4 regions of the Saccharopolyspora sp. NPDC050389 genome follow, and region 1 is predicted to be linked to each of the others. Evidence: riboswitches for the same ligand, from Rfam matches in the RefSeq annotation. Region 1 holds a riboswitch; each other region holds the start of a gene.

What was found. Region 1 has a riboswitch for thiamine pyrophosphate ahead of thiC (phosphomethylpyrimidine synthase ThiC). Riboswitches for the same ligand answer to the same signal wherever they lie in the genome.
Region 2: it holds a riboswitch for thiamine pyrophosphate, as region 1 does, so the genes downstream of both, AB0I53_RS10420 (cytosine permease) here and thiC (phosphomethylpyrimidine synthase ThiC) in region 1, are expected to answer to the same signal.
Region 3: it holds a riboswitch for thiamine pyrophosphate, as region 1 does, so the genes downstream of both, thiD (bifunctional hydroxymethylpyrimidine kinase/phosphomethylpyrimidine kinase) here and thiC (phosphomethylpyrimidine synthase ThiC) in region 1, are expected to answer to the same signal.
Region 4: it holds a riboswitch for thiamine pyrophosphate, as region 1 does, so the genes downstream of both, thiO (glycine oxidase ThiO) here and thiC (phosphomethylpyrimidine synthase ThiC) in region 1, are expected to answer to the same signal.

Annotation. Positions count from the first base shown of each region.
Region 1 covers NZ_JBFAKG010000105.1:30-7,790, reverse strand. Annotated here, with positions in the region: gene pssA (CDP-diacylglycerol--serine O-phosphatidyltransferase) at 1-815, shown strand, start outside; gene AB0I53_RS41795 (AAA family ATPase) at 1,088-3,286, shown strand; gene AB0I53_RS41790 (LytR C-terminal domain-containing protein) at 3,334-3,975, opposite strand; gene AB0I53_RS41785 (DUF3263 domain-containing protein) at 3,975-4,274, opposite strand; gene AB0I53_RS41780 (peptide deformylase) at 4,594-5,172, shown strand; gene AB0I53_RS41775 (Uma2 family endonuclease) at 5,173-5,823, opposite strand; TPP riboswitch at 5,909-6,031, shown strand; gene thiC (phosphomethylpyrimidine synthase ThiC) at 6,024-7,667, shown strand.
Region 2 covers NZ_JBFAKG010000012.1:71,492-79,252, reverse strand. Annotated here, with positions in the region: gene AB0I53_RS10425 (helix-turn-helix transcriptional regulator) at 1-202, shown strand, start outside; gene AB0I53_RS10420 (cytosine permease) at 450-1,775, opposite strand; TPP riboswitch at 1,766-1,879, opposite strand; gene AB0I53_RS10415 (helicase HerA-like domain-containing protein) at 1,928-3,430, opposite strand; gene AB0I53_RS10410 (VOC family protein) at 3,616-3,999, shown strand; gene larE (ATP-dependent sacrificial sulfur transferase LarE) at 4,214-5,038, shown strand; gene larB (nickel pincer cofactor biosynthesis protein LarB) at 5,035-5,703, shown strand; gene larC (nickel pincer cofactor biosynthesis protein LarC) at 5,700-6,914, shown strand; gene AB0I53_RS10390 (nuclear transport factor 2 family protein) at 7,127-7,513, shown strand; gene AB0I53_RS10385 (GDSL-type esterase/lipase family protein) at 7,596-7,761, shown strand, end outside.
Region 3 covers NZ_JBFAKG010000002.1:222,558-230,318, forward strand. Annotated here, with positions in the region: gene AB0I53_RS02345 (GNAT family N-acetyltransferase) at 1-363, opposite strand, end outside; gene AB0I53_RS02350 (hypothetical protein) at 679-1,641, shown strand; gene AB0I53_RS02355 (hypothetical protein) at 1,654-2,058, shown strand; gene AB0I53_RS02360 (DUF2218 domain-containing protein) at 2,078-2,377, opposite strand; gene AB0I53_RS02365 (polysaccharide pyruvyl transferase family protein) at 2,520-3,635, shown strand; gene tenA (thiaminase II) at 4,086-4,796, opposite strand; gene thiD (bifunctional hydroxymethylpyrimidine kinase/phosphomethylpyrimidine kinase) at 5,077-5,874, opposite strand; TPP riboswitch at 5,862-5,956, opposite strand; gene AB0I53_RS02380 (hypothetical protein) at 6,004-6,261, opposite strand; gene AB0I53_RS02385 (hypothetical protein) at 6,474-7,214, shown strand; gene AB0I53_RS02390 (hypothetical protein) at 7,305-7,490, opposite strand; gene AB0I53_RS02395 (NIPSNAP family protein) at 7,489-7,761, shown strand, end outside.
Region 4 covers NZ_JBFAKG010000006.1:3,961-11,721, forward strand. Annotated here, with positions in the region: partial or broken gene AB0I53_RS05310 (hypothetical protein) at 1-121, shown strand, start outside; gene AB0I53_RS05315 (thiazole synthase) at 275-1,039, opposite strand; gene thiS (sulfur carrier protein ThiS) at 1,155-1,355, opposite strand; partial or broken gene thiO (glycine oxidase ThiO) at 1,343-2,473, opposite strand; TPP riboswitch at 2,461-2,566, opposite strand; gene thiE (thiamine phosphate synthase) at 2,710-3,381, shown strand; gene AB0I53_RS05335 (S1 family peptidase) at 3,440-4,567, opposite strand; gene AB0I53_RS05340 (hypothetical protein) at 4,726-5,640, opposite strand; gene AB0I53_RS05345 (GntR family transcriptional regulator) at 5,813-6,568, opposite strand; gene AB0I53_RS05350 (extracellular solute-binding protein) at 6,894-7,761, shown strand, end outside.

The DNA of each region.
Region 1 (7,761 bases):
TCGCGGTCGCCGCGGTGCTCGACGGCCTGGACGGGCGGATCGCGCGGCTGCTCGACGCCACCTCCAAGATGGGCGCCGAACTGGACTCGCTGTCCGACGCGATGTCCTTCGGCGTCGCGCCGGCGCTGACGCTGTACGCCTGGCAACTGCAGGACAACCGCCTCGGCTGGGTGGTCTCGCTGATCTTCGCGGTGTGCATGGTGCTCCGCCTGGCGCGGTTCAACACGCTGCTCGACGACGCCGAGCAGCCCCCGTACGCCAAGGAGTTCTTCGTCGGCGTGCCCGCGCCTGCGGCCGGGCTGCTCGGGCTGTTGCCGATCGTCCTGACCGCGCACTTCGACTACCCGGGCTGGTGGGCGAACCAGAACGTCGTGATGGGCTGGATGGTGCTGGTCGCGGCGCTGATGGTCAGCCGGGTGCCGACGCTGTCGCTGAAGACCGTCAAGGTGCCGCCGAGGGCCGCGGCGCCGCTGCTGGTGCTGGTCGCGCTGCTGGCGGCGGGGATAATCATGTTCCCGCTGATCTCGCTGGCCATCGCCATGGTGATCTACCTCCTGCACGTCCCGTACGCGGTCTACCGGCACAACTGGCTGGCCAAGCACCCCGAGGCGTGGAGCGCGCCGCCGCGGGAGCGGCGCGCGATCCGCCGCCGCACCCAGCGCAGGCTCGGCCTGCGGCCGCCGCTGCGGCGCAGCGTGGCGGGCGCCGCTAGGCGCGTTCGCCTGCCGCGTCGGCACAGCCACCCGGACGGCCCGCGGCGGAGCTGGCGTCGCCTGGAGCTGCGGCGCAGCCGCAACGACGGCCCCCGGCGCTAGCGGGCGGAGCGAACGGACCGTTCACCTCACCTATCGACGCGAACAGTCCGTTCACCTCACCCAACACGCCCGCCTGCAACGACACGCCTCGCGCATGTCCGGGCACCCCACAACGGCCACCAGCCCGAGGTGAACGGACCGTTCACCTCACCTATCAGCGCGAACAGTCCGTTCACCTCACCCGACACGCCCGCCGTGCGGCACACCGCCCGCGTGTCCGGCGGTAACTGCTGGTTGGGGCTGTCGCGGCGTCGCGCAGTTAAGCTCGCGGCGTGCCGTCGATTACGCTGACCGCTCGACTTTCCCCGTCCGCCAAGGACACCCGGCGCGGCGTGGTGCGCCTGCATCCCGAGGTGCTCGACGCCCTGGGGCTGCGGCCGTGGAACGCCGTGCAGCTGACCGGAGCCCGGGTCACCGTGGCGCTGGCCGCCGCGGCCGCGCCCGGCAGCCCGACCGGGGTGCTGCTGCTCGACGACGTGGCGTTGATGAACCTCGGCCTCACCGAAGGCGCCGAGGTGGGCGTCTCGCCCGTGCAGGTCGCGGCGGCGAAGCGGGTGAACATCGCGGGCTCGCAGCTCGCCCGCGCCACCGTCGCTCCCGAGACGGTGCGGATGGCGTTGACCGGCAAGGTCTTCGGGACCGGCGACACGGTGTCGCTGCTGCCCCAGGACGTCGCGCCGGCGACCACCGCGAACGCCGGCGAGGTGCGCCGGAAGCTCGCCACCGCCATCGGCATGACCTGGACCAACGAGCTGATCACCATCGCCGCCACCGAACCGCCCGGCGCGGTGGCCGTGCAACCGTCCACAGTGGTCGAATGGCGTGACGGCGCGGCACCGGCGGACTCCCCCGCCCCGCCGGCCGCGCCGCGACCGGCACCGGTCGAACCGGCCGAGCAGGCGGTCCCGGTCGCCGACCTGGTCGGCTCCCGCGACACCGCGAAGCGGCTCACCGAATGGCTGCGGCTGGCCTTCGAGCAGCCCGAACTGCTGCGCCGCCTCGGCGCCGAACCGCACCTCGGCGTGCTGCTCAGCGGCCCGGCCGGCGTCGGCAAGGCCACCCTCGCCCGCGCCGTGGCGAGCGCGATCGGCGCGGAGCTCGTCGAACTCGCCGCGCCCAGCGTCGCGGCGCTCGAACCGCGCACCGCGGCGCAACGCCTCCAGGACTCGATCAACCGCGCCACCAGCACAACCGGCAACTGCGTGCTGCTGCTGACCGACGTCGAGAGCCTCCTGCCGGGCACCGAGCCGCCGCCGCTGGCGACCGTGGCGCTGGACGCGATCCGCAGCGCGATCGGCACCGACCGGCTCGCCGTGGTCGTCACCAGCTCGCAGCCGCAGGCGATCGCCCCGAGGCTGCGGGAGCCGGGCCTGGTGGACCGGGAGCTCACCCTCGGCCTGCCCGACGACACCACCCGCGCGGATCTGCTGCGGGTGCTGCTCCGCAACGCGCCGCTGGCAGAGGACGTGCAGCTCGCCGAGGTCGCCGAGCACGCCCCGGGATTCGTCGTCGCCGACCTGGTCGCGCTGTGCCGGGAAGCGGCCGTCGGCGCCGCGTTGCGGCACCAGGACGACACCGCCGATCCCCGCATCCGGCAGCAGGACCTCCTCGACGCGCTGGCCTCGGTCCGCCCCATCTCGATGTCCACATCGGACAACCTGCAGACCGGCGGGTTGACGCTGGACGACGTCGGCGACATGACCGAGGTGAAGCAGGCCCTCACCGAGACGGCGCTCTGGCCGTTGCAGTACCCGGATTCGTTCACCCGGCTCGGCGTCGAACCGCCGCGCGGCGTGCTGCTGTACGGGCCGCCGGGCTGCGGCAAGACGTTCCTGGTGCGCGCCCTGGCCGGCAGCGGGCGGCTGAACGTGCTCGTGGTCAAGGGCGCGGAGCTGATGGACAAGTGGGTCGGCGAGTCCGAGCGGGCGGTCCGCGAGCTGTTCCTGCGGGCCGCCAACGCCGCCCCGACGCTGGTGTTCCTCGACGAGGTGGACGCGCTGGCACCGCGCCGCGGCCAGTCCTCGGACTCCGGCGTGGCGGACCGGGTGGTCGCGGCGCTGCTGACCGAGCTCGACGGCGTGGAGCCGATGCGCGATGTGGTCGTCCTCGGCGCGACGAACCGACCCGAGCTGGTCGATCCGGCCCTGCTCCGCCCCGGCCGCCTGGAGCGCCTCGTCTACGTCCCGCCGCCGGACGCGGAGGCCCGCGAAGCGATCCTGCGCGCGGCGGCGAAGAACACTCCGCTGGCGTCCGATGTGGACTTGGCCGCGCAGGCCGCCGAGCTGAACGGCTACTCCGCAGCCGACTGCGCGGCCCTGATCCGCGAGGCGGCCCTGACGGCGATGCGCGAATCCCTTTCAGCGGCGGAGGTTTCCGCCACCCACCTCGACACGGCCCGGAAGGCGGTCCGCCCCTCCCTCGACCCGGCCCAACTCGCGTCCCTGGAGGCCTACGCCACCAACCGCGGCTGACCACCGACCGCGCAATTTCGCGGGAAATCGCGCGGTCTCGCGCCGGGTCACTTGGCGGCGACCGCGCCCTTGTAGTCGTTGGTGATGATGGCGATCAGGCCCGGCGTCGCGTCCTGGATGCCGTCGAAGCGGGGCTCGGCGCGTGCCCCGAAGTGGGCCGCCATCTCATTCGCCTGCTGCTCCTCGACCGTGCCCGGCCGGAAGTAGATCGTCGTGGTCGGGATGCGTCCCGCCGAGTAGTTGCCGACCTCCGGAACGTCGTAGCCGGAGATCCGGAAGTCCTCCGCGGCGCGGTGCGCCAGCCCGCCGATCGTGCTGTTGTTGTAGACCCGCACCAGGATCTTGCCCGTCACGTCGCCGGAACCGACCGGCACGTCGTGGTTCTGGTTGCCCTGCGGCGGCGCGGGCGGCGGAGTGTCCTGTGTGGCCGGTGGCGGCACGACCGGCGGTGCGACCGGCGCAGTGCCGGCGGGCGGCACCACGGCGGACTCGGCGGGCGGGTTCTGCGCCAGCGAGGTGATCGGCGGATTGTTGCCCGGTTCCGGGGGCAGCGGTCGGGCCGTGTTCGACGTGCTACCGCCGGAAACCAGCGTGGCGATGCCGACGACGCCCGCGATCGCACCGACCCCGATCAGACCGAAGCCGATGAGCTTGGCCTTGGCCGGTCCGGTGGGTTCCCCTGAAGTCATCAGTGCAACTCGATTCCCAGTCGTTGGGCGGCCCGCGCGCGCTGCCGACCCGCCCGTGCCTTGCGCAGCCGTTTGATCAGCATAGGGTCTGCTCGCACGGCAGCCGGACTGTCCAGCAACGCGTTCAGCAGTTGGTAGTAGCGCGACGGCGACATGTCGAACAGCTCGCGGATCGCGCGCTCCTTCACGCCTTCCTGCTTCCACCACTGCGACTCGAAGGCCAGGATGCCCCGATCCCGCACGGTGAGCTCGCCATCCGGCGGTAACGGCTGGGTCGGCACCGGCGGCGGCTCGACGATCCGCTCGATCGGCTGGGTGATCGGCTCGGCGAGACGCAACCGCCGAGCGGGTGCCGATTCGGATTTCGGCTGCCGTTGTTGCAGGCGCGCCAGCTGCTCGCACTGACGAGCGATCTCCTGCGCGGTCAGCATTTGGGCGGCGTCCATCTGGCTCCTCGCCTCGCGATTCGAGACTTCCCGCGTTCACTGGAATCACATAGCTGTGATTCCCCCTCAATTACACCATGCCCGGATTCCCGGCGGGAGCGGATCACACCGGCGAGTAGCGGGATCGGAGCACCCCGGCGTGCCGGATGCCGAAACCGCTAAAGTCCCGGCCATGGCTGTTCACCCGATCTGCGTCGTCGGCGACCCGGTGCTGCACAACCCCACCCGTCCGGTGGAGCGCTTCGACGACGAGCTGCGCACCCTCGTCGAGGACATGTTCGAGACGATGGCCGCCGCGAACGGGGTCGGGCTGGCGGCCAACCAGATCGGCGTCGACCTGCGGGTGTTCGTCTACGACTGCCCGGACGACGAGGGCGTCCAGCACCGCGGCGTGGTGGTGAACCCCGAGCTGACCACCTCCGAGATCCCGCAGTCCATGCCGGATCCGGACGACGACTGGGAGGGCTGCCTGTCGGTGCCCGGCGAGTCCTACCCGACCGGCCGGGCGGACCGGGCGAAGGTCACCGGGTCCGATGTGGACGGAAAGCCGATCGAGGTCGAGGGGACCGGGTTCTTCGCCCGCTGCCTGCAACACGAAACCGACCACCTCAACGGCCACCTCTACCTGGACCGCCTGATGGGCCGCCACGCCCGGGCGGCGAAGAAGATGATCCGCCGCAACGGCTGGGGAATCCCCGGCCTGACCTGGGATCCGGCGGAATCCGGCGATCCCTTCGCCGAAGACGACTGATCAGAATTCCTTGGTTTCCAAGGTCAAGTCGAAGGGCTCGGGAATACCGATCGGTTCGCCGAACGGCACCCGGCGTTGATCCCAATAGCGGTCGTTTGACGGTCGCGAGTGCAGCGTCACCGTCGGCTGGTCTTTCGCGAACCGATCAATCAGCAAATACAGCGGAATACCCGCATGCGCATACCCACGCAACTTCGTCGTCCGATCGACATCGGCATTACTGGCCGAGGTTATTTCCACGACCAGCAGAGCATTGCTCCCGTCAAGGTACGTGCCGTGCGAGACCACCTGATCCTGCGGAATCACAACGAGGTCGGGGATGTACAGGTTGTTGCCGAACCCAGTATCAACTGCCGCAGTCTGGAAGATCTCCCAATCTTCAGGTACCGCACGTGCCAGCACCCGGTGCACGCGGCTTGCGATCAGGTTGTGTTCGTTTCCCGGCGGCGGCGTAATCACGATCCTTCCTTCGATGATCTCCGCGCGCCAGCCCTTGTTGGGGAGGTCCAGGCTTTCCCAGACCTCAAAGAGCTCATCCTCCACCGAGGCCACGTATGCAGGGGCAGCGGTCACAGCGCGGTCACCTCCTGTATCGATGTCATCACGCACCGTACTCACCACCCCTGACAACGTTGTGATCGCCCTGGTCATGAGCCTAATGGCAAACCGGCCTGCCGTCATCGGGGTGAACCGGGGTTGGCAGCCCGCTGTCTCCGGGCTAGCCTCGGCCGCGACAAATCAAAACCGCGGGAGCTCGCACCAACAGCGGGCTGAGAGGGTGGCTGGAGAACTCCGGGGCCGCCGACCGCATGAACCTGACCGGGTAATGCCGGCGTAGGGAGTGGATGGCAGTGGCCGACGTGCGTCCGAACGCGTCCGAAAGCGGAACCCAGATCACCACCGGGCCGATCAGCGGCTCGCGAAAGGTGTTCCGGAACACCGAATCCGGCCTGCAAGTGCCATTCCGCCGCATCGAGTTGACCAACGGCGAGCACCTCGACGTGTACGACACCTCCGGGCCGTACACCGACGAGAACGCCACCGTCGACGTCCACAGTGGACTTCATCGGATGCGGGCGGGGTGGACCGACGGCCGGGAGCACCGGACCCAGCTCGGCTGGGCCAGGGCCGGCGTGATCACGCGGGAGATGGAGTACATCGCCGCCCGCGAAGGAGTCCCGGCCGAACTGGTCCGCGACGAGGTGGCCAGCGGGCGGGCGGTGATCCCGGCCAACCGCTGCCACCCGGAGAGCGAGCCGATGATCATCGGCAAGAAGTTCCTGGTGAAGGTCAACGCCAACATCGGCAACTCCGCGGTGACCTCCTCGATCGAGGAGGAGGTGGAGAAGATGGTGTGGGCCACGCGCTGGGGCGCCGACACCGTCATGGACCTGTCCACCGGCAAGCGGATCCACGAGACCCGCGAACGGATCCTGCGCAACTCGCCGGTGCCGATCGGCACCGTGCCGATCTACCAGGCGCTGGAGAAGGTCAACGGCGATCCGGCCGCGCTGACCTGGGAGATCTACCGCGACACCGTCATCGAGCAGTGCGAGCAGGGCGTGGACTACATGACCGTGCACGCCGGCGTGCTGCTGCGCTACGTGCCGCTGACCGCGAACCGGGTCACCGGCATCGTGTCCCGCGGCGGCTCGATCATGGCCGCGTGGTGCCTGGCGCACCACCGGGAGAGCTTCCTCTACACGCACTTCAGCGAGCTCTGCGAGATCCTGCGCGACTACGACGTCACGTTCTCCCTCGGCGACGGCCTGCGGCCCGGCTCCATTGCCGACGCCAACGACCGCGCGCAGTTCGCCGAGCTGGAGACCCTCGGCGAGCTCACGCACATCGCCCGCGAGCACGACGTGCAGGTGATGATCGAGGGCCCGGGCCACGTCCCGATGCACAAGATCGTCGAGAACGTGCGGCTGGAAGAAGAGCTGTGCGGCGAAGCGCCGTTCTACACGCTCGGGCCGCTGACCACCGACATCGCCCCCGCCTACGACCACATCACGTCCGGGATCGGCGCGGCGATGATCGCCCAGGCGGGCACCGCGATGCTCTGCTACGTCACGCCGAAGGAGCACCTGGGGCTGCCGAACCGGGACGACGTCAAGGTCGGCGTGATCACCTACAAGATCGCCGCGCACGCCGCCGACCTGGCCAAGGGGCATCCGCGGGCGCAGGAGCGGGACGACGCGCTGTCCACGGCGCGGTTCGAGTTCCGCTGGACCGACCAGTTCAACCTGTCGCTGGACCCGGACACCGCGCGCGCCTTCCACGACGAGACGCTGCCCGCCGAGCCTGCCAAGACGGCGCACTTCTGCTCCATGTGCGGGCCGAAGTTCTGCTCGATGAAGATCACCCAGGACGTCCGGAAGTTCGCCGCGGAGCGCGGCCTGACCAGCGTCGAGGCGATCGAGGCGGGCATGCAGGAGAAGTCGGACGAGTTCGCCGGGGCCGGCAGCAAGGTCTACCTCCCGCTGGCCGACTAGACCGGAGCACCGTTTCCGCAGGTCACCGCCCGTGAGCGTTTTGGGGTGCTATAACGCCCCGGACAGCGTTGCGGGCCCCGCGCCCGCCCGGGGC
Region 2 (7,761 bases), on a different contig from region 1:
GAGCGATCACCGGGTCAAACCGTGCGAAGCGGACGAGTACGAGCTGCGTCATCCGCTGGTGGGCGCGCTCACGGTCGCGCAACAGATCCTCGTGCCCGCCCGCTCGCCGGAGCAGTCCGTGGTCGTGGTCACCACCGCGGACGGCTCCGGCTCGGAGAACTCGATCAAGCTGCTCGCGATGCGCGCCCGGGAAACGGTATAGAGCCTGTTTCCAAACTCGTCCTGCGTAGCGGTGCGGGTGGCGGAACCTCAGAGGTCTTCTCGCTGTGGGATCCCCGACATCATGAATGACCAATTCACCACGTCGGGGCTGTCCTCGCGAGAAGACCCCTGAGAACCCGCGGCGGTGCGAGTTGCGAAGGTGGGCTAAGCGGCTGCGCCGCTTCAAAGACAAAACGCCCGCGTTACCACAACCGCACGTCACCACATCCAAAACAGCCTCTATAGCCTCAGCTTTCCGCGCCGCGACGGCGGAAGGCGCCGATGATCGCGGCCGCCAGGGCGGCCACGAGGAACGAGGTGAGCGCGGCGCTCATCCACGTCGGGACCGTGAAGCCGATCGCGTCCCGCAGCCCGGTCCACAGCCGGCTCCACCAGCCGAGCTCGCCCGGGTTGATCAGCTGGAACGCCGCGAAGCCCAGGAACCAGGCCAGCAGCATGCCCCAGCGGGACGGGGCCTGCGCGGACAGGTCGTAGCTGCGGCGGCGGCCGTGCACGAAGTAGTCCACCGCCAGCACGCCGAACATCGGCACGAACACCGAGCCGATCAGCAGCAGGAAGTTCGAGAACTGGGCGATGTCCAGGGTCAGCGCGAGCAGGGTGATCAACGCTCCGATGACCACGCACAGCACCCGGCGGTCCGCGCTGGGCCGCAGGTTCTGGATGGAAACCGCGGTCGAGTAGGTGTTGGCGAAGGACTGGTCGACCTCGCGCAGCACCAGGATGCCGAAGAAGATCACCCCGAGCGGCACCGCCAGCATCGGGTCGAACACCCTGTCCGAGTCGCCGGCGACCAGCGCCAGCCCGAGCAGCCCCAGCAGGTAGCAGGCGATCTGGGTGACCGAATAGCCCACCGTCGCGGCGGTGAACGCGCCGGACACCGACTTCGAGTGCCGCGAGTAGTCCGAGGCGACCGGGATCCAGGACACCGCGACCGCCAGCGCGGCGTCCGCGCCGGGCCAGAAGCCCTGCCAGGAACCGGTGTTCATGTCCGGCAGCGGCTGGCGCAGCAGTTGGACGAAGAAGTACACCATCGCGATCGCCACCGCGATGCTGACGTAGCGGCGCAGCAGGCGCAGCGCGCCGAGCGGGCGCAACGTCAGCACGGTGGTCAGCGCACCGGCCACCAGCACGTACAACCAGTGCGGGCCGCCGCCGAACAGCGCCTCCGCGCCCTGCGCGATCACCAGGAGCTCGAAGGTGCCCCAGCCGACCAGCTGCAGGATGTTCAGCACGGTCGGCAGGTACGACAGCTTGGTGCCGAACAGGCCGCGCAGCAGCATCATCGCGGGCGCACCGGTGCGCGCTCCCGGAACCGCCGCGAGGCCGACCATGATGCTGCCGATCACAGTGCCCACCACGCACGCGGTGACCGCGGCGGCGAACGACAGCTGCGGCACACCGGCCGGCGCGAGCACGGCCAGCGCGCCGCTGAAGCCGAGCAGGCTCACCCCGAGGTTGCCCCAGAACGCGCTCTGGTCGAGCACGCCGAGCGTCTTCGGTGCCGGTTCGTCCAGGGTGTGCGGAACTTCGGCACGATCGACGTCAAGCGCCATCAACAGCTCCCTACGCCGGCATTATCCGGACAGGTTCTGCGGTCGGTGGCGCGTGCAGTGCCACCCTCTCAGCCCGGTTCGCCCGAGCTCCCGCGTGGATAAGTCGGCGACACCTTACCCCGATCAGGTGACCGATGCCAGCCCGGTACGGCTCACCGGCGGCGGTTGCCGAACAGGCCCCGGGTGATCTCCCGCCCCAGGGCGCTCGCCGCCGAGCGGAAGAACGACCGCACCGCGGGATTGTCCATCGCCTTCTCCAGCAACCCGGCCTCGTCCGGCTTCTTCGGCGTTTCCGGCGGCTCGGGCGCGGCGGCGATCTTCTTCGCCAGAAGTTCGTAGGCTGATTCCCGATCGACGGCCTGCCCGTACTTTCCGTGCAAATCGGACGAAGCGGCGGCGGCCCGCACCGCGTCCTCGCCGATCGTGCCCATCAGCGAGCGGGGCGCACGCAGCCGGGTCCACGCGACCGGCGTCGGCGCGCCCGTCTCGGCGAGCACCGTCACGATCGCCTCGCCGATGCCCAGCGTCGTCAGCGCCTCGTCCAGCTCGTAGTGCTCGGTCGTCGGATAGGTCTTCACCGTGCGCGCCAAGGCTTTCTGATCGTCCGGGGTGAACGCGCGGATGGCGTGCTGGACGCGGGCGCCCAGCTGGGAGAGCACCGCATTGGGCAGGTCGGTGGGCAGCTGCGTGCAGAAGAACACGCCCACCGCCTTGGACCGGATCAGCTTGACGGTCTGTTCGATGCGTTCCAGGAATGCCTTGGACGCGTCGCTGAACAGCAGGTGCGCCTCGTCGAAGAAGAACACCAGCTTCGGCCGGTCCAGGTCGCCGGCCTCCGGCAGCTCCTCGAACAGCTCCGCCAGCAGCCACATCAGGAACGTCGAGAACAGCGCCGGGCTGGCCTGCACGTCGTCGAGCTCCAGCAGGTTCACCACGCCCTTGCCGTCGACCTGCCGGAGCAGGTCGGCGACCTCGAGCTCAGGCTCGCCGAAGAACTCGTCGCCGCCCTGGGACTCCAAATTGGACAGTGCCCGCAGGATCACGCCCGCGCTGGCGGCCGACACCCCGCCGATGCCCTTGAGCTCGGCCTTCCCCTCGTCGCCGGTCAGGTACTGGATCACCGAGCGCAGGTCCTTGATGTCCAGCAGCGCCAGCCCGCGCTCGTCGGCCCAGTGGAAGATCAGGCCCAGCGTCGATTCCTGCGTCGCGTTCAGGCCGAGCACCTTCGCCAGCAGCAACGGCCCGAAGCTGGTCACGGTCGCGCGGATCGGCACGCCCCGGCCGCCGGTGCCCAGCGACAGGAACTGGGCGGGGAACGCCGCGGGCCGCCAGTCGTCGCCGACCTCGGCGGCGCGGGCAGTCACCTTGTCCCCGCCCTGTCCCGGGCTGGCCAGGCCGGAGAGGTCACCCTTGACGTCCGCCAGCAGCACCGGCACGCCGGCGTCGGACAGCTGTTCGGCAAGCAACTGCAGCGTCTTCGTCTTGCCGGTGCCGGTCGCGCCCGCAACCAGGCCGTGCCGGTTCATCGTCGCCAGCGGGATCCGCACGGCGGCAGCGGCATCGACCGAGCCGTCGACGACCACCGCGCCGAGCTCGACCGCCGCGCCTTCGGTCGCGTAGCCCGAAGCGATCTCCCGTGCCGCGTTGTCCGCCACCGCGCCCTCCGCTCCTCGCCGGTTCCAGCCCTCTCGACGCTATGCCGCCGGGCACCCGCCCGGGCGGTTCGCCACCCGGACGAGCGATGCTCCGGCGAGTAGGGCGACGACATGGGTTGACCTCGACCTTGGTGTAACTCCTAGCCTCAGGAACATCGGAGCACGACGAGGAAAGCGAGAATGCCATGCCAGTCCAGCTCAACCACACGATCGTCGCCACGTCCGACAAGGTCGCCCACGCGCGGTTCGTGGCCGACCTGCTCGGCCTCCCCGATCCGGAACCGTTCGGTCCGTTCATGTGCGTCCAGACGAGCAACGACGTCACGCTGGACTACCTGGAGACCGACGAGAAGATCGTCCCGCAGCACTACGCGTTCCTGGTCGGCGACGCGGAGTTCGACGAGATCTTCGCGCGGATCAAGGCACAGGAGCTGCCGCACTGGGCCGACCCGGCGCATCAGGAGCCGAACCAGATCAACACCCGGGACGGCGGCCGCGGCGTCTACTTCGACGACCCCGACGGCCACGTCCTGGAGATCCTCACCAAGCCCTACGGCAGCGGCCGCTAACCACCCATTTCGCCTGGTCAGACCCCGTGAGCACTTTGGGTTGCCATAGCGACCCAAAGTACTCACGGCCGCTGACCTGGCAGAACGTCCGGCGCGTGCTCCGGGGGATGGGATCTTCCGCCGAATCCGGTTAGAGTGTGGTCAGACCACCTGTCCGGACCGTGACGCCGTTCCCGTCGCCGGACGGCCGAAGGCGGACGAAAGGAGTGCCACCGTGAGCGTGCCCGAACTCGATCGGCTCCGGCAACGGATCGGCGCGGAGGAGGCCCTCGTGGTGGCGTTCTCCGGCGGCGTCGACTCGGCGCTGCTGGCAGCCGTGGCGCACGAGGTGCTCGGTTCACGGATGCTCGCGGTTACCGCCGTCTCACCCAGCCTCGCCGCCGACGAGCGGCGGCAGGCCAAGGAGTTCGCTCGCAGCCGTGGCTTCGCGCACGTCGAGGTCTGCACCGACGAGGCCGACCGGCCCGAGTATGCGGAGAACGACGGAAACCGCTGCTACCACTGCAAATCCGCGCTGTTCGACGCACTGGAGCCGCTGGCGTCCGTCATGGGCGCCCGCATCGCACTGGGCACCAACCTGGACGACTTGGGCGATCACCGGCCCGGCCAGCAGGCCGCCGCGCAGCGCGGCGCCATCGCGCCGATGGTGGACGCCGAGCTCAGCAAGGACGCGGTCCGGCGCGCCAGCCGGGAACTCGGACTGTCCACTGCGGACAAACCAGCGGCGGCGTGTCTCGCCTCGCGCGTCGCCTACGGCGACCCGGTGACGCCCGAGGTGCTCGGCCGCATCGAGCAGGCCGAGGCGGCGATCCACCGCCTCGGTTTCGAGGTGTGCCGCGTGCGGGCGCACGGCCAGGGCACGGTGGCCCGACTGGAGGTTCCGGCAGCCGACATCGACCGGGCCGCGGCGCGGCACGACGAGCTGGACCGCGCGGTGCGCGGGGCCGGTTTCCAGTTCTGCGCGCTGGATCTGGCCGGATTCCGAAGTGGACGGATGAACGTGCTGCTGCCGCTGCTGCCCGCCCGGACCGCGTCATGACCGGGTTCACCGACCTCGGATACGCGCGGGTCGACACCGACCGGGAATCCCGGCAGGGCCTTCCCGAGGTGGTCTACGCGCCCGGCAAACGGCCCGCGGAGATCGCCGGCATCGTCACCGAACTCCTCGCCCGGGGCACCGGTCCCGTGCTGGCGACCCGCGTCGAAGCCGACGTCGCCGCGGCGATCGCGGTGCCCGGCGGCACCTACCACGAGACCGCGCGGCTGCTGGTGTGGCGGCCGGCGGCGGCCGGCTCGTTCCGGGTCTGCATCGCCACCGCGGGCACCTCGGACTGGCCGGTGGCCGCCGAAGCCGAGGCGGTGGCGGCCGCGATCGGGCTGTCCACCGACGTGGTCCGCGACGTCGGGGTGGCCGGGATCCACCGGCTGCTGGCGGCCCGCGACGAGCTCGACCGGGCCGACGCGGTGATCGTGGTGGCGGGCATGGAAGGCGCGCTCGCCAGCGCCGTCGGCGGGCTGGTGGCCTGCCCGGTGATCGCGGTGCCGACGTCCACCGGTTACGGCGCGGCGCTGGAGGGCGTGACGGCGTTGCTGGCCATGCTGACGTCCTGCGCGGCGGGCCTGACCGTGGTCAACATCGATTCCGGGTTCGGCGCCGCGATGGCCGCGCACCGGCTGGCCCAGGTGGTGGCGAAGCCGCGATGATCCTCTGGCTCAATCCCGTCACCGGCATCTCCGGCGACATGCTGCTCGGCGCGCTGCTCGGCCTCGGCGCGCCGCTGGACCAGGTGCGGGCGGCCGTCGAGTCGACCGGGCTGCCGGGCTGGCGGTTGTCCACCGAACAGGTGCAGGTCAACGGCATCGCGGCGACGAAGGCGGTGGTGGATGTCGACGACACCAGCACCGAACGGCACGCCTCGGAGCTGATCGCACGCGTGCGGCAGGCCCGGCCCGAGCCTGTGGCGGAGCTGGCCGCCGCGGCGATCACGGCGATCGCCGAGGTGGAAGGCGCCTTGCACGGCGAGCACCCGGATGACGTGCACCTGCACGAGATCGGCGGGCTGGACACCGTGGTGGACACCGTCGGCGTGGCCGCCGCGCTGCACGCCCTGGGCATCACGGCCGTGCATTCCGCGCCGCTGGCGCTGGGCAGTGGAACGGTGCGGTGCAGCCACGGCGTGCTTCCGGCGCCCGCTCCGGCGACCCTGCAGCTGCTGCGCGGCGCGGCCGTCGTCGGCACCGACCTGCAGGGCGAGACGGTCACGCCGACCGGCGCGGCCCTGCTGCAGGCGATCGGCACCCGCTTCACCCCTCCCCCGGCCATGACCGTGCAGGACACCGCCTACGGGGCAGGCACGCGCCGGTTCCCTCAGCGCCCCAACGTGCTTTCGGCGACGCTCGGGATACCGCTGGGAGCCGAGCCGGTCGAGCCGATGATCGTCCTGGAGTGCAATGTGGACGATGTCACCGGTGAGGTGCTGGGGCACGTGATCAACCGCGCGCTGGAGCGAGGCGCGGCGGACGCCTGGACGACGCCGGCGACGATGAAGAAGTCCCGCCCGGCCCAGGTGCTGCACGTGCTGTGCCGCCCGGAGCTGGAGTCCGCGCTGTCCGAGATGGTGCTGGCGGAAACAGGCAGCCTCGGGATTCGCCGCCACGCGGTGGACCGCCGAGCCCTGCCCCGCCGAACCACGACGGTCACGGTGCAAGGCCACCAGATCCGCGTAAAGCACGGCCCCCACCACGCGAAACCGGAACACGAAGACGTCGCAGCGGCGGCCTCAGCCCTCGGCCGCCCCCTCCGAACCATCGCCGCCGAGGCCCTCGCCGCCGCTGAACCCCTGAAGGGCGATGAAGCGAACGGCCTGTTCACCTCCTCTAACGGTCCAAACGGTCCGTTCACCTCACCGGCATAACCGAAGCTCAGCGGAGCGAACGGACCGTTTACGCCGTTTAGCGGAGCGAACAGGCCGTTCGCATCACCGAGCCGAACCCCCTCGGCTGAGGTGAACGGACCGTTTGCGCCGTCTAGCGAGGTGAACAGGCCGTTCACTTCGCCGCCGTGAACGCGAGCCGCTGGGCCTCCGGAGCCTGCGCGAGGGTCTTGTCGGTGCCAAACTCCCAGGTCATGGACTGGGAGCGAGTGCTTGCGTGGGTTGCCGGGTACGAGCGGGCTTGGCGGGCGCCTGGCGTCGACGCGCTCGCCGAGATCTTCGCCTCCGACGCGAGCTACCAGCAGGCCCCGTACCTCGAGCCCATCGTGGGGCTCGCCGCCATCGGGCGGCTTTGGGAGGCCGAGCGGGCCGGGCCCGACGAGGAGTTCCAGCTGACGAGCAGCCCGGTGGCCCTCGAAGGCGACACCGCCGTCGTCCGGGTCGAGGTCCGCTACGGCGGGTCGGTGCCGCAGGAGTACCGGGACCTGTGGGTCATCCGGTTCGCCCCGGACGGGACGTGCCGGGCCTTCGAGGAATGGCCGTTCTGGCCCGGCAAGAACTACCGCGCCGAGCCCGGCTGACGCGCCGATTCTTCGCCCAGCGGTCGCCGGATGGTCACCGCCGCCTCACCGCCGCAGGAAGCACGGCGATCACGATGATCACGTGCAGGACGCGATCACGGCGGGCCCGCGCGGCCTGCGGAGAACACGGACCCTCGCGGTGCTCGGCGACTCGGTCGCCGTGGGCATGGGCGACCCGGTGGCCGGCGGCTGGCGCGGATTCGCACCGCTGCTGGCCGAGGCGCTCGGCGCCGCGGAGCTGGCGAACG
Region 3 (7,761 bases), on a different contig from region 1:
CGGATCGACCGCGCGGCGCGGCAAGGCGTCCACCAGCCAGTCCAGCAGCGAGCCCGAGCCGGCGGCGTTGATCGGCGCATCGGGCAGCGCGCGGGCGCGCGCATCGGCGGAGCACGCGGCCGCGAGCAACGCGGGCTCGGCCGCCTCGACCGGCGCGCCCGACGCGTCCAGCACGTGGATCGGCCCGAAGCCGTGCGCGCCGGTCGGCGAGTCGTAGACGACGTCCGCGCGCAGACGCAGCGATCCGACGGTCAACCGCAGCGGACCCTCGGCGACCGGGGTGTGCGTCTCGGCCAGCCACCGCCGCAACAGCACCGAGGTCCGCTGGTGCGGCTGCCCGGCAAGGTCGACTCCAGTCGTCACGCAACGCTCCCTAAGCACAGCAATCCGTTCCGGTCTGTGAGCGAAGCCTAACCTGACTACCCGATCTCGTGACTGTGGCTCACCCGACTGACGCATCCCGGCACCCGGCCGACCCGGACGCGTCACCAAACGTGCGAAACGAGCACAGTGGACGAATCCGCGTCACGATCACTGAGCGTGCGCTGAGGTTTTGATCGCCTGATCATCAGTACCTGATCTGGTGATGATCGTTGTTTTCCGCTGGGCGAGCACCCACCATCGCCCCTACTCTCCGAGCTATCGAATCGGCCGCACCGTCCGGAGAGGAGTTCACCAATGGAAGACGCCGACTCTGTCGTGCCGCTCCGGCCGGGGTTCGACATCCAGGTCCGAGGCTTCAACCGCCACCAGGTCATCGAGCACCTGGAACTGCTGGAGGACCAGCTGCGGCTGGTCACCATCGATCGCAACGAAGCGGCGCAGCTCAACTCGGACCTCCGCAAGCTCTGCGACGACACCCGCCGCAGCCTGGACGCCGCCGAGCAGCGGCTCAAGCGGATCGAGTCCTCCGACACCGGGCTGCCCGCCGCCTCCCAGCGCGTGCAGAACATGCTCTCGATCGCCGAAGAAGAGGTGCAGACCCTTCGCGATCAGGCGCGGCGGCAGGCCGAGATCATCCGCGGCACCGCGGAGACCGAGGCGCGCGAGCTGATCAGCGAAGCCGAGCGGGCCGCCGGCGAGCTGCGCAACGAGTGCAGCGAGCTGGTCTCGGACGTCGAGTCGAGGCGCGCGCGGCTGCACCGCGAGCACGACCAGAAGGCCAGCGACCTGCGCACCCGGGAACACCGGCTGCGGCAGAACATCCGCAACGAGTACAAGCAGACCGTGGCGGCGGCCCAGGAAGAAGCCGACGAGCTGATCGCCCAGACGCGGCGGCAGTGCGGCCAGTGGGACGCCAAAACCGAGCAGCTGCGGCTGGCGGCGCTGGAGGAGATCCGCACCAAGCAGCTCCGGCTGGACGAGATGCGCACCTCGGTGCTGTCGGCGATGGACAACGCCCGACGCCTGCTGGACGACTCCGCGGCCGACCTGCGCGGCCACAACACGGCGCCGAGCATCGCGGACGACGAAACCAAGCAAGTCACGCAGGAGAAACAGGTCGAGCAGGTCGAGCAGGTCGAGCAGCAGCCGGTGCGGCTGCCCGAACAGCGCGAGGACGTGCAGACCTACACCATTCCCATCGAGCGGGCGCACACCAACGGCACCGCCCCGCACCCCGGACCCGCCCGGCAGAGCTGATCGGAGCACCTCGTGGACCTGCTCGTGCTGATGTTCGTCACCGGTTTCGCATTGGCCACGCTGATCTTCTGGCCGCTGCTGCAACGGGCGAACCGACGTCTCGCCGAGAGCGGTGTCTCCGAAACGGCGATCGCGCCGAAGGGCAAGCACGCGCTGCGCACGCCGGCCGGCCCGCCCAAGTCGGCCGCGCCGACGGTCATCGCCCGGCGGCCGAGCACCGATCAAGCGGCGCAGGAGGAGCCCGAACCGAAGCCCGAGGAGCCCCAGCCGGTGCCGGTCGCCCCGCAGCAGCGCACTGCGGAGCCGGGGGAGATCCCAGAGCTGCCGACCGACCTGTTCGAGAAGCACTTCGAGGCCAAGTTCAACCGGTCCCGCCAGCGCCTGGCCCGGCTCCGCGACGAGATCGGCAAGGAATGATCCTCGCGGCTGTTAATACTCAGTCGTTCGTCCAGTCGACCTTCAGCTCGTCGCGCTGACCGAACCGCTCCAGGTGGCGGCCGATCACGTCCTGCACCCGGTCGAGCACCTCGGCGTTCTCCGCCTCCGCACGCAGGGCGAGCGCGTCCGGCTCGCTCACCAGCAGGCAGCTGCCCACGCCGCGATCGGCGGGCAGGGCGATGCGGATGCCGTCCGATTCCTCGGACACCTCGCACTTCCGGCCGAGGTGCGCGGACAGCTGCTTGGCGTAGCGGGCCGGCTTGTCGGTGCCCACCTTCGCCTGCGATCGAATCGTCAAGACGCCTCCAAAGTTAAGTTAGCCCAACCTAATTAGTACCAGCGGCGGCAACCGGGTGCGAGATGTCACTCGCCCCGGCGTTCGGGGCTTTCTCGTTGCTACGTTCGAAAGGGACTCGGCACCCGAAGGCTGGAGCCCACCGTTGACCAACCCGCCGACCATCTACCTGGTCGCCACCACCGGCCATCCGAACTACGGGGACGAACTGATCGCCGCCGCCTGGTTGAAGCACCTGGCGCGCGTCGCCCCGGACAGCGAGATCTGGGTGGACTGCCCAAACCCCGGACCGAGCGAAGTGCTGCTCGGCCACCTGCACCCGCGAGTCCGGTTCACCGACACGTTCTGGCGGCTGTGCTGGGAAGCCCCGTCCGACGGCCCGTGGGAAGTCGCGTCGTTCGTGCAGCACGCGATCGAAAACCCTGGGCTGGCGCCGCGCTGGGTGGCGGGCATCGAACTGGCCGCCGGGGTGGACCTGGTGCACGTCATCGGCGGCGGATTCGTCAACGGCATCTGGCCGCGCCACCTCGGCCTGCTCGCGGCCGCGGTCGCGGCGACCCGCCGATCCGGCGGCCGAGCGGTGATGACCGGTCAGGGATTCTGGCCGGTCGCGCCCGAAGCGGAGCCGCTGCTGCGCAACCTCGCCGCGCAGTTCGACGTCGTCGACGTGCGCGACGAGCCGTCGGTCGCGCTGGCCAGCGCCGCCTCGCACACCGGCGACGACATGTTCTTCGGCGTCGAACCCGGCCTGTACCGGGACGACGACCTGCGCGAGGTCATGGTGTGCCTGCAGTCGGACCTGCTCGACGTGTCGGTGCCCGCGCTGGCCGGATTCCTGCTGGACACGCTCGGCGAATGGGGCGTGCGCCCCGAGCAGGTCGGCATCGTCGAGGGCATCCCGCGGGTGGACCGCGAGGTCTTCGCGCTGGTCGAGCACGACCTGCCGGGCGCCCGGTTCTACGCGTTCGCCGAGATCATGGACGCCGGGCTGCCGGCGGCGGCCGGGCAGCGCTGGCTGTCCAGCCGGTTCCACCTGCACCTGATGGCCGCGGCGGCCGGGGCCCACGGAGTCGCGGTGTCGATCAACTCCGGCTACTACACCAACAAGCACCGGTCGCTGATCGACCGCGGTTCGGGCTGGACGCTCAGCGAGGGGCTGCGGGTTCCGGCCATGCCGACCAGCGGCGGATTCGCGCCCGACGTGCTGCGAGAACTCAAGCAGGGCAAGGAAGAACTCGCGAAGGCGATCTACGGGAGCTGACCTACTCCTCGGCGGCGACGTCCTCCCGCTGCCGGCGGCGGTCGGCGATGTAGAACGGCGCAGCCGCCAACACGGGCACCAGCATGCCCGCCAGGACGATCAGAAGAGAAGTGCCCACGGCCGCCGAAACTCCGTCCACGGGTGGAAGAATCCACGCTTTGCTCCTCGCCCGGACGGGCGTCTCGCTGAGAGCATCGCTGCACCGGACGATACGTTAACGGCGCAACATGTGTGCCCGGTCACACCGAGCCGGTGCGGATTCTTCCCACGCCGCAACGGGTTTCACTTGTCACTCTTTTGAGGCGGCGCAGCCGCTTAGCCCGGCTTCGCAACCGGCACCGCCGCGGGTTCTCAGAGGTCTTCTCGCGAGGGCAGCCGGGGATCCCACAGCGAGAAAGACGCTTGAGATTCCGGCACCCGCTCTTCTGCGCAGACCGAGCCTGGAAATCCTTACCCGAGGAAGCGGGCGGTGGGCCATTCCTCCTTGATCCAGGCGCTGTTCCAGAACAGCCACTCGTACTCCGTGGCCCGGGTGAACGCTTCGAGCATCCGGTGCCGGGTTTCCTCGTCCGCGCCCTTGGCGACCCGGTCGGTGAGGTCGCGGGCCGTCAGCACCGCCTCGGCGAACTCGTCGTCGGCGTAGGTCTGGATCCACGCCCGGTACGGGTGGCCCTCGGCGCCTCCGGTGGCCTCCAGGATCGCGGTGCCGACGTGCTGGTACACCCAGAAGCACGGCAGGATCGCCGCCAGCAGCACCGGGTACGACTCGGTCAGCGCGTTCGCCCGCAGGAACGACGTGTAGGCCAGGCAGGACGGGGACGTGCCGATCCCGGCGATCTCGGCGTCGGACAGGCCGAACTCCGCGACGTATCCGGCGTGCAACCGGCGCTCCTCGACCAGCGCGCCCTGCGAAGCGCCGGCGAGGAACGCGGCGTCCTCGGCGTTGTCGGCGCGCGTCGCGGCTGCCGCCAGCGCCTGCGCGAAACCGACCAGGTAGCGCGCGTCCTGCACGATGTAGAACGCGAAGCGGTCGCGGTCCAGGGTGCCGTCGGTCAGCGCGGCGTTGAAAGGGTGCTCGACGATCGCCTGCTGCAGATCGGCGGTGTGCGCCCATGCCTTGGCGCAGAAACCGTCGGCGGGCGGAGCGGGCAGCTTGCTCATCAGAACCTCTCGTAGCGTGTGGGAGCCCTTGCACTCAGGGCTTTACAGGTGTTTGGGAAGTCGGTTTTGGCTTTTGTTCTTGAAGCGGCGAAGCCGCTCAGCCCCCTACGCAACTTGCACCGCCGCGGGTTCTCAGACGTCTTCTCGCGAGGACAGCCCCGATGCCGCGTATTGGGTCATACACAAATCGGGGATCCCAGAGCGAGAAGGCGTCTGTAACTCCCGCAGGGGGGCCGCTACTTGCACCGCCACGCAAAACGAGCCTGGAAAGCCGAAAAGGTCACCACCAGCGGTGGAAGTGGTGCACCGGGCCGTGGCCGTGGCCGACGTCGAGCCGTTCCGAGGCGCGCAGGGCCTCGGTCAGGTACTCCTTGGCTTCGCGCACCGCTTCGAGCCAGTCCGCCCGCTGCGGCCGCAGCGCGGCGATCGCCGCCGACAGCGTGCAGCCGGTGCCGTGGTCGTTGGTGGTCGTGACCCGCTCGCTGGACAGGAACTCGGCGATCCCGTCGCCGTACAGCAGGTCCACGCTGGACCGGCCGTCGAGGTGGCCGCCCTTGAGCAGCACCTGCTTGGCGCCCAGCCCGGCCAGCCGCTCGGCCTGCGCGGGCATGTCGGCGGGATCGGTGAGCTCCGGCTCGCCCAGCAGATCCGCGGCCTCCGGCAGGTTCGGGGTGATCAGGTCCACCCGCGGCAGCAGCTCCTCGCGCAGCACGCCGACCGCCTCCGGCGCGAGCAGCCGGTCGCCGCTCTTGGCGACCATCACGGGATCCAGCACGACGTGCGGCGGCGCGTAGCGGTCGAGCACCTCGATCACCGCGCGGATCACCTCGGCGTTGGCCAGCATGCCGATCTTGACCGCGTCCACCCGCACGTCGTCGAGCAGCGTGACCAGCTGCGCGGTGATGAACTCCGGCGGCACCTCGTGGACCTCGGAAACCCCGGTGGTGGTCTGCGCGACCAGCGCGGTGATCACGGACATGCCGTAGGCGCCGTGCGCCGAGAAGGTCTTCAGATCGGCCTGCACGCCGGCGCCGCCGCTGGGGTCGGTGCCGGCGATGGTCAGCACATTGGGAACCATGACGTCCCTCCGCTAGTACGAGCTAGGTCAGGTTCAACGGGTCTGTTCTCAGCCCGGCAGCCGGGCACCCCGCGTCACTGCCACCAACCTAACAACCGCGGGCGGCCCACGACCACGCCCGGCACCGCCTCAGTCGATCAGGCCCACCACCACGCCGGCGGTGAGCACCTCACCGGGCCGCACCTGATGCCACAACGTGCCGGTGGCCAGCGCCGAAACCCAGCCGATCGTCCGGCCGCAGCAGTCGCCGCCCACCCGGACCTCCGCCAACCGGTCGCCCACGCACACCCGGCTGCCGTCCGCGACCAGCCAGCACACCAGCACTCCGCGCGACGGACCGCGACCGGCCTCCCGTCGGCCCAGTTCAGGGAAGTGCACCTCGGTCATCTCGCCCCCTCGATGATCGCCCCAGCATTGCCCCGAGTGCGCCGCGCGACAAGACCATTCGGCCGCCGGAACGCTCCGGTCGTCGAGCCGACGGTCTGCGCCGATCGGCCCACATCGCCCCGGGCCGATCCGGCACAGCGATCGAATTCACACCGTGAAGGCCCCCACCGGTAGGCAAGGTGAACCTTCATCGCGGACTAAAGTGGTTGATGATGGAAACCACGACCGATGCCCCGAGCTTCGCCCGTTCCCGCCGGCAACCCCGGCCGGAGGATCCCGCCCGGATCTGGGCCCCGCTGGCGGACCTGACCGAAGCCGCCGTGGCGGCCGCCGGTTCGGGGACGGTGGCGATCACCCGCGGATTCGACCGCAACAGCAGGCAGCGCGCGAAAGCGCTGCGCGAGCTGCTGAACCGGCGCGACGTCGCCGCCGTCGAGGTGACCCCGGCTCCGGGCAGCGCTCGGCTGCTGGCAGACGTCGAGATCACCGCGGTGGTCAACCTGATCGGCGCCGGATCGTGGCAGCCCTACCGGGTGGCCGCCGAACTGCGCGCCCCGGTGCTCACGCCGAAGCCCGGCGACGGCGCGGCCGAGGAGGCCACGCGGGACGTGATCGCCCTGGCCGGCGACTCCGGCCAGCGCGACGTCGCGATCTCGCACGTCGCCGTCCGCTCCGAGGATCCCGCCGCCAGCCGGCTGACCCTGACCTACGACGGTGAGCAGCTGACGGTGCCCGGCGGCTGGTTGACCATCACGGTGCACGGCAGCGAGCTGCAGGCCAAGGTCGGCGGCGTGGACTTCCCGGAGCGAACGCTGACCACCGGCAAGATCCGGGTGGAGGCCTTCGACGCGCCGCACCGGCTGGTCCGCGACGAACTGCCGATCGCAGACTTCGAAGAAGCCGCGGTCACCTTCACCGCCGAGCCGAACGGCCTGGTGGTCCGCCCGGTCTGAACCGCATTCCGCCGAAATCCCGTCCGCAGCTTCTACCGGAGCTGCGGACTTCTGCTTTCCAGGGAACCGCCGCTCAGTTGTGGATCGGGTTCAGCATTGACCATTGACCATTGACCGCTCAGTCTCCGACACCGCCCAGCTGATGGTCTCGGCCCAGTCCGTGAATCCGACCGCGGGCGGCACGTCTGATTCCTCGAGGACCTCGGCCAGCTCGACACCCGCCTGGCCGGTTGATGCCCCGGAATTGTCGGGAAGGTCCGCTACGGTCGCGGTCATGACGGAGCAGGTGTGGTGTGGCGTGGTCGAGCTGCGGCAGTACACGCTGAAACCGGGGCAGCGGGACGTGCTGATCGAGCTGTTCGAGCGTGAGCTCGTCGAGCCGCAGGAAGCGCTCGGCATGCGGATCATCGGCACATTCCGCGACCTCGACGACCCAGACCGGTTTGTGTGGCTGCGCGGGTTCGCCGACATGGCGGCCCGCCACGCCGGCCTGACCGGCTTCTACCACGGGCCGGTCTGGGCCGAGCACCGGGAAGCCGCGAACGCC
Region 4 (7,761 bases), on a different contig from region 1:
GACGCTCGGGATCCTCATGATCGTCCGGTCGATCGGGCCGCTGGGCATCGGCTTCGTCTCGGACGCCTTGGTGCTCACCGGGATCGACAAGCCGCCGGCCGAGCACGCCGCGCTGGCGCGCTACCTGGCGTACTGGGACCTGCTGCTGTGGTCGCCGTTCTTCCTGCTCTGGGGGGTGTGCTGGACGTTGGCCGGCTGGCGGCTGGGCAGGGATCGCACGCCCCCCCCCCCCCGACGGTCCGCTGAGGACTCGGCGGGCGTGCGGGCGGTCGGCTCACTCCAGGGGACGGCCGGGGCTGGATGCCTGGGCCCAGAAGCGCTTGGGGATCCGGCCCGCCAGGGCCGCGAGACGGCCTCCCTCGACCGCCGCCCGCATCGCCGCCGCCATGCGCTCCGGGTCCTGGGCGCGGGTGACCGCCGTGGCCAGCAGCACCGCCGAGCAGCCGAGCTCCATCGCCAGCGCCGCGTCCGAGGCCGTGCCGATGCCCGCGTCCAGGACGATCGGCACCGATGCGCGGGAGACGATCATCTCGATGTTGTGCGGGTTCCGGATGCCCAGGCCGGTGCCGATCGGCGAGCCCAGCGGCATCACCGCCGCGCAACCGGTCTCCTCCAGCTTCAGCGCCAGCACCGGGTCGTCGTTGGTGTAGGCCAGCACCACGAAGCCCTGGTCGACCAGCTGTTCCGCGGCGTCGAGCAGTTCCACCGGGTCGGGCAGCAGGGTGTCGTCGTCGGCGACGACCTCCAGCTTGACCCAGTTCGTCTCCAGCGCCTCCCGCGCCAGCTGCGCGGTCAGCACGGCCTCCGCCGCCGTCCGGCAGCCCGCCGTGTTCGGCAGCGCTTCGATGCCGAGCTTGCGCAGCAGGTCGAGCACCCCGGTGCCGCCGCCGGCGTCGGCGCGGCGCATCGCCACGGTCGTCAGCTCGGTTCCGGACGCGATCAGCGCGCGCTCCAGGACCGCGAGGTTCGTCGCCCCTCCGGTCCCGGTGATCAGCCGCGAACCGAACTCGCGGCCGGCGATCACCAACGGGTCGTCCATGACTCTCCTAACGACGGGTAGGCCGAATCCGGGTAGCGCGGAATCGGCGCCCTGGTTCGGTGCGTTTCTGTTGCCCCGCAAGGGGGTTCGGGTTGGCGGCCCCTCAGGAGGGGCGTCAGCCGCCTTGCACTGCGGTGAGGACCTCGATCGCGGCATCGGGGCGCAACCCGGTGTCCGGCCACAGGGCGCGCGGCACCACGGCGCCGTCCAGCGCCACGGCCACGCCCCGGTCGGGCACCCCGAACTCCCGCAGCACCGCCGCGAGCGTTGCGTCGGCGGCGACCTGCCGGTTCTCCCCGTTGATCACGACGTGCACTGCTGTCCTCCCCATCGACTCGGATCGGCGGCCTTGATCTCGACGGCGGGCTCCTCGCCGCGCAGCAGCGCCAGCACCGCCTCGACCGTCACCGGGGCGAGCAGGAAGCCACCGCGGTGGTGCCCGGTGGCCGCCAGGACTCCGGGTTCCAGCCAGCCGAGCACCGGCAGGTTGTCGTCGGTGCTCGGGCGCAGCCCGGCAGCGGCCTCGACCAGCCGGTATTCGGCGATGCCCGGCATCAGCCGCTCGGCGTCGGCGATCAGATCGCGCACCCCGCCCACGGTGACCTCGGTGTCGAACCCCACCTCGTACTGGGTGGCGCCGAGCACTAGGCCGCCGTCGTCGCGCGGCACGAGGTAGGTCTGCCTGCCGCGCACCGGGCCGCGGATCGTGCGGCTCGGCGGCGGCAGCGCCGTGGTCCGCGCGCGCAGGCGCAGGATTTCGCCCTTCACCGGCCGAATCCGGTCCTGCAGCGCGGGATGCAGCGCGCCCGAGTACACGCCCGCCGAGATCACCGCGACATCGCAGTCCACAGTGGAGTCTTTGAGCTCCACCGCGCCGGACCGCACGTGCTTCGCGTTCGCCGCGATGAAATCGACGCCCGCCGCGTTCGCGGCCGCGCGCAGCGCAGCCAGCGCGAGGCGGTTGTCGACCGCGAGATCGCCCGGCACTTCGAGCCCACCGCGCACCGCCGGGCCCAGCGACGGTTCGAGCCTCCGCGCCTCCCGGCCGGTCAGGCGGGTGACGGCGCGGCCGAGCCGCGCGAGGTAGTCGGCCAGGTTGTCGAGCTCGGCGCGGTCCGCGCTGTCCACGCCGACGACCAGGGTTCCCTCGCGGCGCAGCCCCGAAGGCAGGCCCGATGCCCGGGCGAGTTCGTCGGCGAACTCCGGCCACTGCCGCAGCGACGCCGCGCCCAGCTCCAGCAATTCCTCTTCGCCGGGCCACGCCTCGGCCAGCGGCGCCAGCATCCCGCCGGCCACGTTCGATGCCCCGGACGCCGGTTCGGCGTCGACGAGTTGGACGCGATGCCCGGCGGCGGCTGCGCGCCACGCCACGGACATGCCGATCACGCCGCCACCCACGACGACGACGTGCTTCTTCCGTTCTTCAGACACTCCACGCTCCCTGCGCCGGCATGACCCGGATCAGGTTCGACGGTCGGGGCCAACGCCCCCTCTCAGCCCGGCACCCGGGCTCCCGTGCTCACCACGAACCACCGTACCCGGCGAGGATCGCGACGTCAGGGGCGAGGTCGAGCAACTTTCACAAATTTCGGGCGCCCGATGGGAACGCGCACCGGCGTCGGCGTTCACGTGGTCCGGCGGCCTCGTCGCGGGAAGCTACCCTGTGGAACATGCCTGGATTGGACGGTTTCGGCATCCGCGCTCGCCTCGACGAGGCGCGGCTGTACCTGTGCACCGACGCACGCGCCGAGCGCGGTGATCTCGCGGAGTTCGCGGACGCCGCCTTGGCCGGCGGGGTCGACATCATCCAGCTGCGGGACAAGAACCCGAACGGCGCTCCGCTGGAGGCCCGCCACGAGCTGGCGGCGCTGGAGGTGCTGGCCGACGCCTGCCTGCGGCACGGCGCGCTGCTCGCGGTGAACGACCGCGCCGATGTGGCGATGGCCGCCGAGGCGGACGTCCTGCACCTCGGGCAGGACGACCTGCCGGTGGAGATCGCCCGGCGCATCGTCGGCGAGCACGTCGCGATCGGCCGGTCGACGCACGACGTGGTGCAGGCGGACGCTGCGGCCACCGAGCCCGGCGTGGACTACTTCTGCACCGGCCCGGTGTGGACGACGCCGACCAAGCCGGGGCGCTCGGCGGCCGGGCTCGAGCTGGTGGAGCACGCCGCGGAGCACCGCGGCCACGGCCGGCCGTGGTTCGCGATCGGCGGCATCGGCCCGGACAACCTGGACGAGGCCCTCAAGGCCGGGGCGGAGCGCGTCGTCGTGGTCCGCGCGATCACCGAGGCCGAGGATCCGCGCGCGGCGGCCCGCGAGCTCCGCGACCGCCTGCCGTGACGCTCCCCCGGACATGACGGGACCCCCGGCTGGATGCCGGGGGCCGGTCTGGTGGGTCTTACTGGGTGAGCAGCGTCAGGCCGTAGGCCTGCAGGATCTCGTTCACCGGCTGGAAGTAGGTCGTGCCGCCGGAGCTGCAGTTGCCCGAACCGCCGGAGGTCACGCCCTGGGCCTGGCTACCGGACAGCCAGGAACCGCCCGAGTCGCCGGGCTCGGCGCAGACGTTGGTGCGGGTCAGGCCGGTCACGGTGCCCTGCGGGTACTGCACGGTCTGGTTCTTGGCCTGCACCGAACCGCAGTGCCAGCCCGTGGTGGAGCCGGAGCGGCAGATGGACGCGCCCTCGGCGGACTCGGTGGAGCCCGCGACACCGACGTTGCTGCCGTTGTACTGGTTCACCAGCGGTCGCGGGGTGTCGCCGGAGCCGACCCGGACCCAGCCGTAGTCGTTGCCAGGGAACGACGAGCCCTCGAACTGGCCGGTGGGCTGCGAGGTGGAGTCGCCCACGCTGCCGCAGTGCCCGGCGGTCACGAACCCGCCCTGCACCGAGAATCCGACAGAGCAGCGGGAGCCGCTGCCGATGTAGTAGGCGTTGCCGCCGATGACGTCGGCGTAGGTGCGGGGGTTCTCCAGCGATTCGGCGACGCGCACCGCATCTGTGAGGACGCCGGAGCCGTGCACGAACTGCGCGGCCTCGGGCGCGGTGCCCGGCCTGGTGGTGAGGACGACCGAGTTCGCCTTGCCGTCGACGTACCAGCCGGAGACGCCCTTCGGCGCCACCCCGCTGCGCAGGTTGAGGCCATCGACGACCCCGTTGAGCTGCTGGATGCTGTAGATGACGAGCTTCGGTTCGGCGCCCGCCGCGCGCACCTCGTCGAAGCGCGCCTGGTCGGTGACGCCGACGACGAGCTTGCCGAGCGCCGGGTCGAAGTAGGCCCCGCCGTAGGCGCTGCCCAGCGTGCTGCTCAGTCGCTGCTCGGCCTCGGTGGCAGCGGCTTCCTGATCGAGCCGCTGGAGGGCCTGGTCATGGTCCAGGCCGAAGTCGCGCTGCATCGCGTCTAGCAGGTTCGCCGCTTCTGCCGCGGGCGGCGCGCTTTCGGTCGCGGTGGCGGGCATGGTCAATGCGGCCACCGTTCCCGCCGCCAACATCACGGTCCCGGCCACCCGAGCCGCGAGTCTGCGCTTCATCTGATGTCTCCTCTTAGTGAGCTGGATCTCATCACCCCGTCGCCGATCCAGTATCAGAGGAGATCACCAGTCCCACATCCGCCTTTCGCCCCATTCGCCCAAAACGCCTCCTGCGCAACTCGATCGAGCTAGCGCAGGAGGCGTTTGACCTGGATTCTCTATCCCTCGAAAGAAGACTGACGCGGTTCGCCGGTCTCGATGGGCACCTCGACGGACCCCGACTCCGGCGCCTGGCTGGGCCGTTCGGCCGTGGTCGGCGCCTGCATCGGTTCCCGGGTGGGCGTCGGGGTTTCCGTGGTCGGCTGCACCGTCGGCTGCTGGGTGGGCGTCACCTCGGTCGACGGCTGCGGCTGCTGACTCGGGGTCTCCCGCGGCTTCGTCGGCTCGGTCGGGACGCTGGGCGCGCGCTGCTCATCGCGGTGCAGCACCTGGCCGAGCGTCGTGCCGCCGTCGCCGCCGGAGAGCGGTTTCCCCGTCACCCCTTCGAATCCGGTGACGACCAGCATGCTCAGCGCGAACACCGCCGCGCAGCTCGCGGCCACCATCGCCCACCGGACGTGGCGCTTGCGCCGGTCGGCGGCCGGCTTCGCGGCCGCGACGACCTCGGTCGCCTGTCCAGCCTCGGCCACGTTCAGCATGCGGGTCGCCGCGTCGGCGTCGACCTTCACCGTGCGGTCCTCGTCCACGACCGTTTCCCCGCCCGGCCAATGCATTCCGGGCGTCAGGCGGATGCGCCGCGTCGCCTCGACGGGCTCGTCCTTTTTGGACACGTACCGCGCGACGGTGGTCCGCCGGAGCTTCATCACCGAAGCCTTCGCGGCGGCGTGCACCGCCTTCTCCTTCGCGCTGTCGAACGATCGCTGGTAGAGCGCTCCGCCCACGGTGATCACCACGCTCGTCAGCGCGGCACCGATCAAGGTGCCCGCCACCCCGAGCCGGGATCCCAGGAAGGCCGCCGTCACCGAGGCCAGCGCCGCGCCCGCGACCTGGGTCGGTGACACGTCGACCTTCTTGGGCTTCTCGACCTCCTCGTCCGACTCCTGCTCGTTCGGCTCCGCTTTCTGCCTGACCATGGCTCCCACGCTCTTGAACGCACTCTCCCTCAACGTCCCAACGGGCGAGCACGAGCGTTTTCTCCAGATCGTTGCCAAACCGTGAGGACCCCCACTTCGCGTAACGCGGCCGGCAACGGCGAAGGGCACCCCGATCCGGGGTGCCCTTCGCCTGGGAACAAGAGCTTCTAGATCAGTTAGGTGGGTTGAGGCGGGCGACGAACTTGTAGCGGTCACCTCGGTAGATCGAGCGCACCCACTCGACCGGGCGCCCTTCGGTGTCGAACGAGTGCCGGGACAGCAGCAGCATCGGCAAGCCGACGTCGGAGCCGAGCAGTTCCGCCTCTTCCGGGCTGGCCAGCGCGGTCTCGATGGTCTCCTCCGCGTGCCCCAGCTCGACCTCGAAGCTCTCGCGGAGCACCTGGTAGAGCGAGCCGCCGGACTCCAGGCGGCTGGTCAGCCCGCGGAACCGGGTCAGCGGCAGGTGGGTGGTCTCGATGGCCATCGGCTCGCCGTCGGCCAACCGCAGCCGGCGCAGCCGCAGCACGGTCGAGCTCGGCTTGGTCCCGAGCAGCTCGGCCAGCTCCTCCGCGGCCGGTTCCTCGACGACCTCCAGCAGCCGGGAGGTGGGCTGGCGGCCCTGGGCGCGCATGTCCTCGGTGTAGCTGCTCAGCTGCAAGCGCTGGGCGACCTTCGGCTTCGCCGCGAAGGTGCCCTTGCCCTGCACCCGCAGCAGCCGGCCCTCCACGGTCAGCTCGGCCAGCGCTTGGCGCACCGTGGTGCGCGAGACGTCGAACTCGGCGGCCAGCGAGCGTTCGGTAGGAATCGGCGCACCGGGCGGCAGGGACCGGAGCATGTCCAGCAGGTGTTGCTTGAGCCCCCAGTACTTCGGTTCGCGTTGTGCGCGTCCGGGCGAGTCCGCCCCACCGGACACGGACGTTTCGAGCATCGTTCCTCCTACCACCGCAACCTTGCCGCCGTTGTTCCGCTCCCCGAGGCGTCGAGTCGCCGGCCTGCCGAGTCCTGATACCTCAGCATGCCCGAAAGTCGGCCGCCCGAACGCCGGCGGCGGCGACCTGCTGCCGCGGCGAGCCGGCGCCCGAAGATCAAGCCAGCCTTATGCGTGCCTGAACAGTAGCGCCGAAAAGTCTTGACATCGCGTGCCCCGCGCCACAATCTTCATCGCATTGGTCTACACCAAAGGTAGGCGGGGGCTCGGCACCGACGGCGAGCACCCGCGGCTCCGCGCGCCAGCGCGGAGGAAGGGGCGAACGTTGAAGACCTGGAAGGCGCTCGCGGCGGCCGCCGCGCTGTCGTTGACCCTCGCTGGTTGTGGCGGCGGAGCCGGCGCGAGCGACAACAAGCTGACCGTCTGGCTGATGGACGGCTCGGCGCCCGACGTCCTGATCGACGAGCTCAACAAGGAATTCGAGCAGAGCCACCCCGGCATGAAGGTGGACTACCAGATCCAGCAGTGGAACGGCATCCAAGATCGCCTGACCACCGCGCTGACCAGCAACGACCCGCCGGACGTGATCGAGCTCGGGAACAGCCAGACCCCGCAGTTCTCCTCCGAGGGCACGCTGCTGGACCTCACCGCCGACGCCGACGGCCTGGGCAAGCCGCAGTGGGTGCCGGCGCTCGCCGGATCCGGCGCGTGGGAGGGCAAGCAGTACGCCGTGCCGTTCTACGCGGCCAACCGCGTCGTCGTCTACAACAAGGAGCTGTTCCAGCAGGCGGGCATCACCCAGCTGCCGACCAACCGCGACGAGCTGCTCGCCACGATCACCAAGCTCGAGCAGACCCACGGCGCGGACCCCGACTTCCAGTCGCTCTACCTGCCGGGCCAGTCCTGGTACTCGCTGCTGTCGTTCATCTGGGACTCCGGCGGTGACATCGCGACCGGCCAGGGCGCGAACTACAAGGGCGCGCTGGACACCGCGCAGACCCGCGATGGCGTCGAGTACTACCAGCAGCTGTTCAAGACCTCGGCCACGTCCGCCCCGGCCGACACCGACGAGGCGGAGCCGCAGCAGGCCGAGGTGTACGCCAAGGGCAAGGTCGCGATGATGATCGCGCTGCCGTGGGAGGTGCAGACCGCCGCGAAGACCAACCCGAAGATCACCGAGGTCTCCAGCGCCT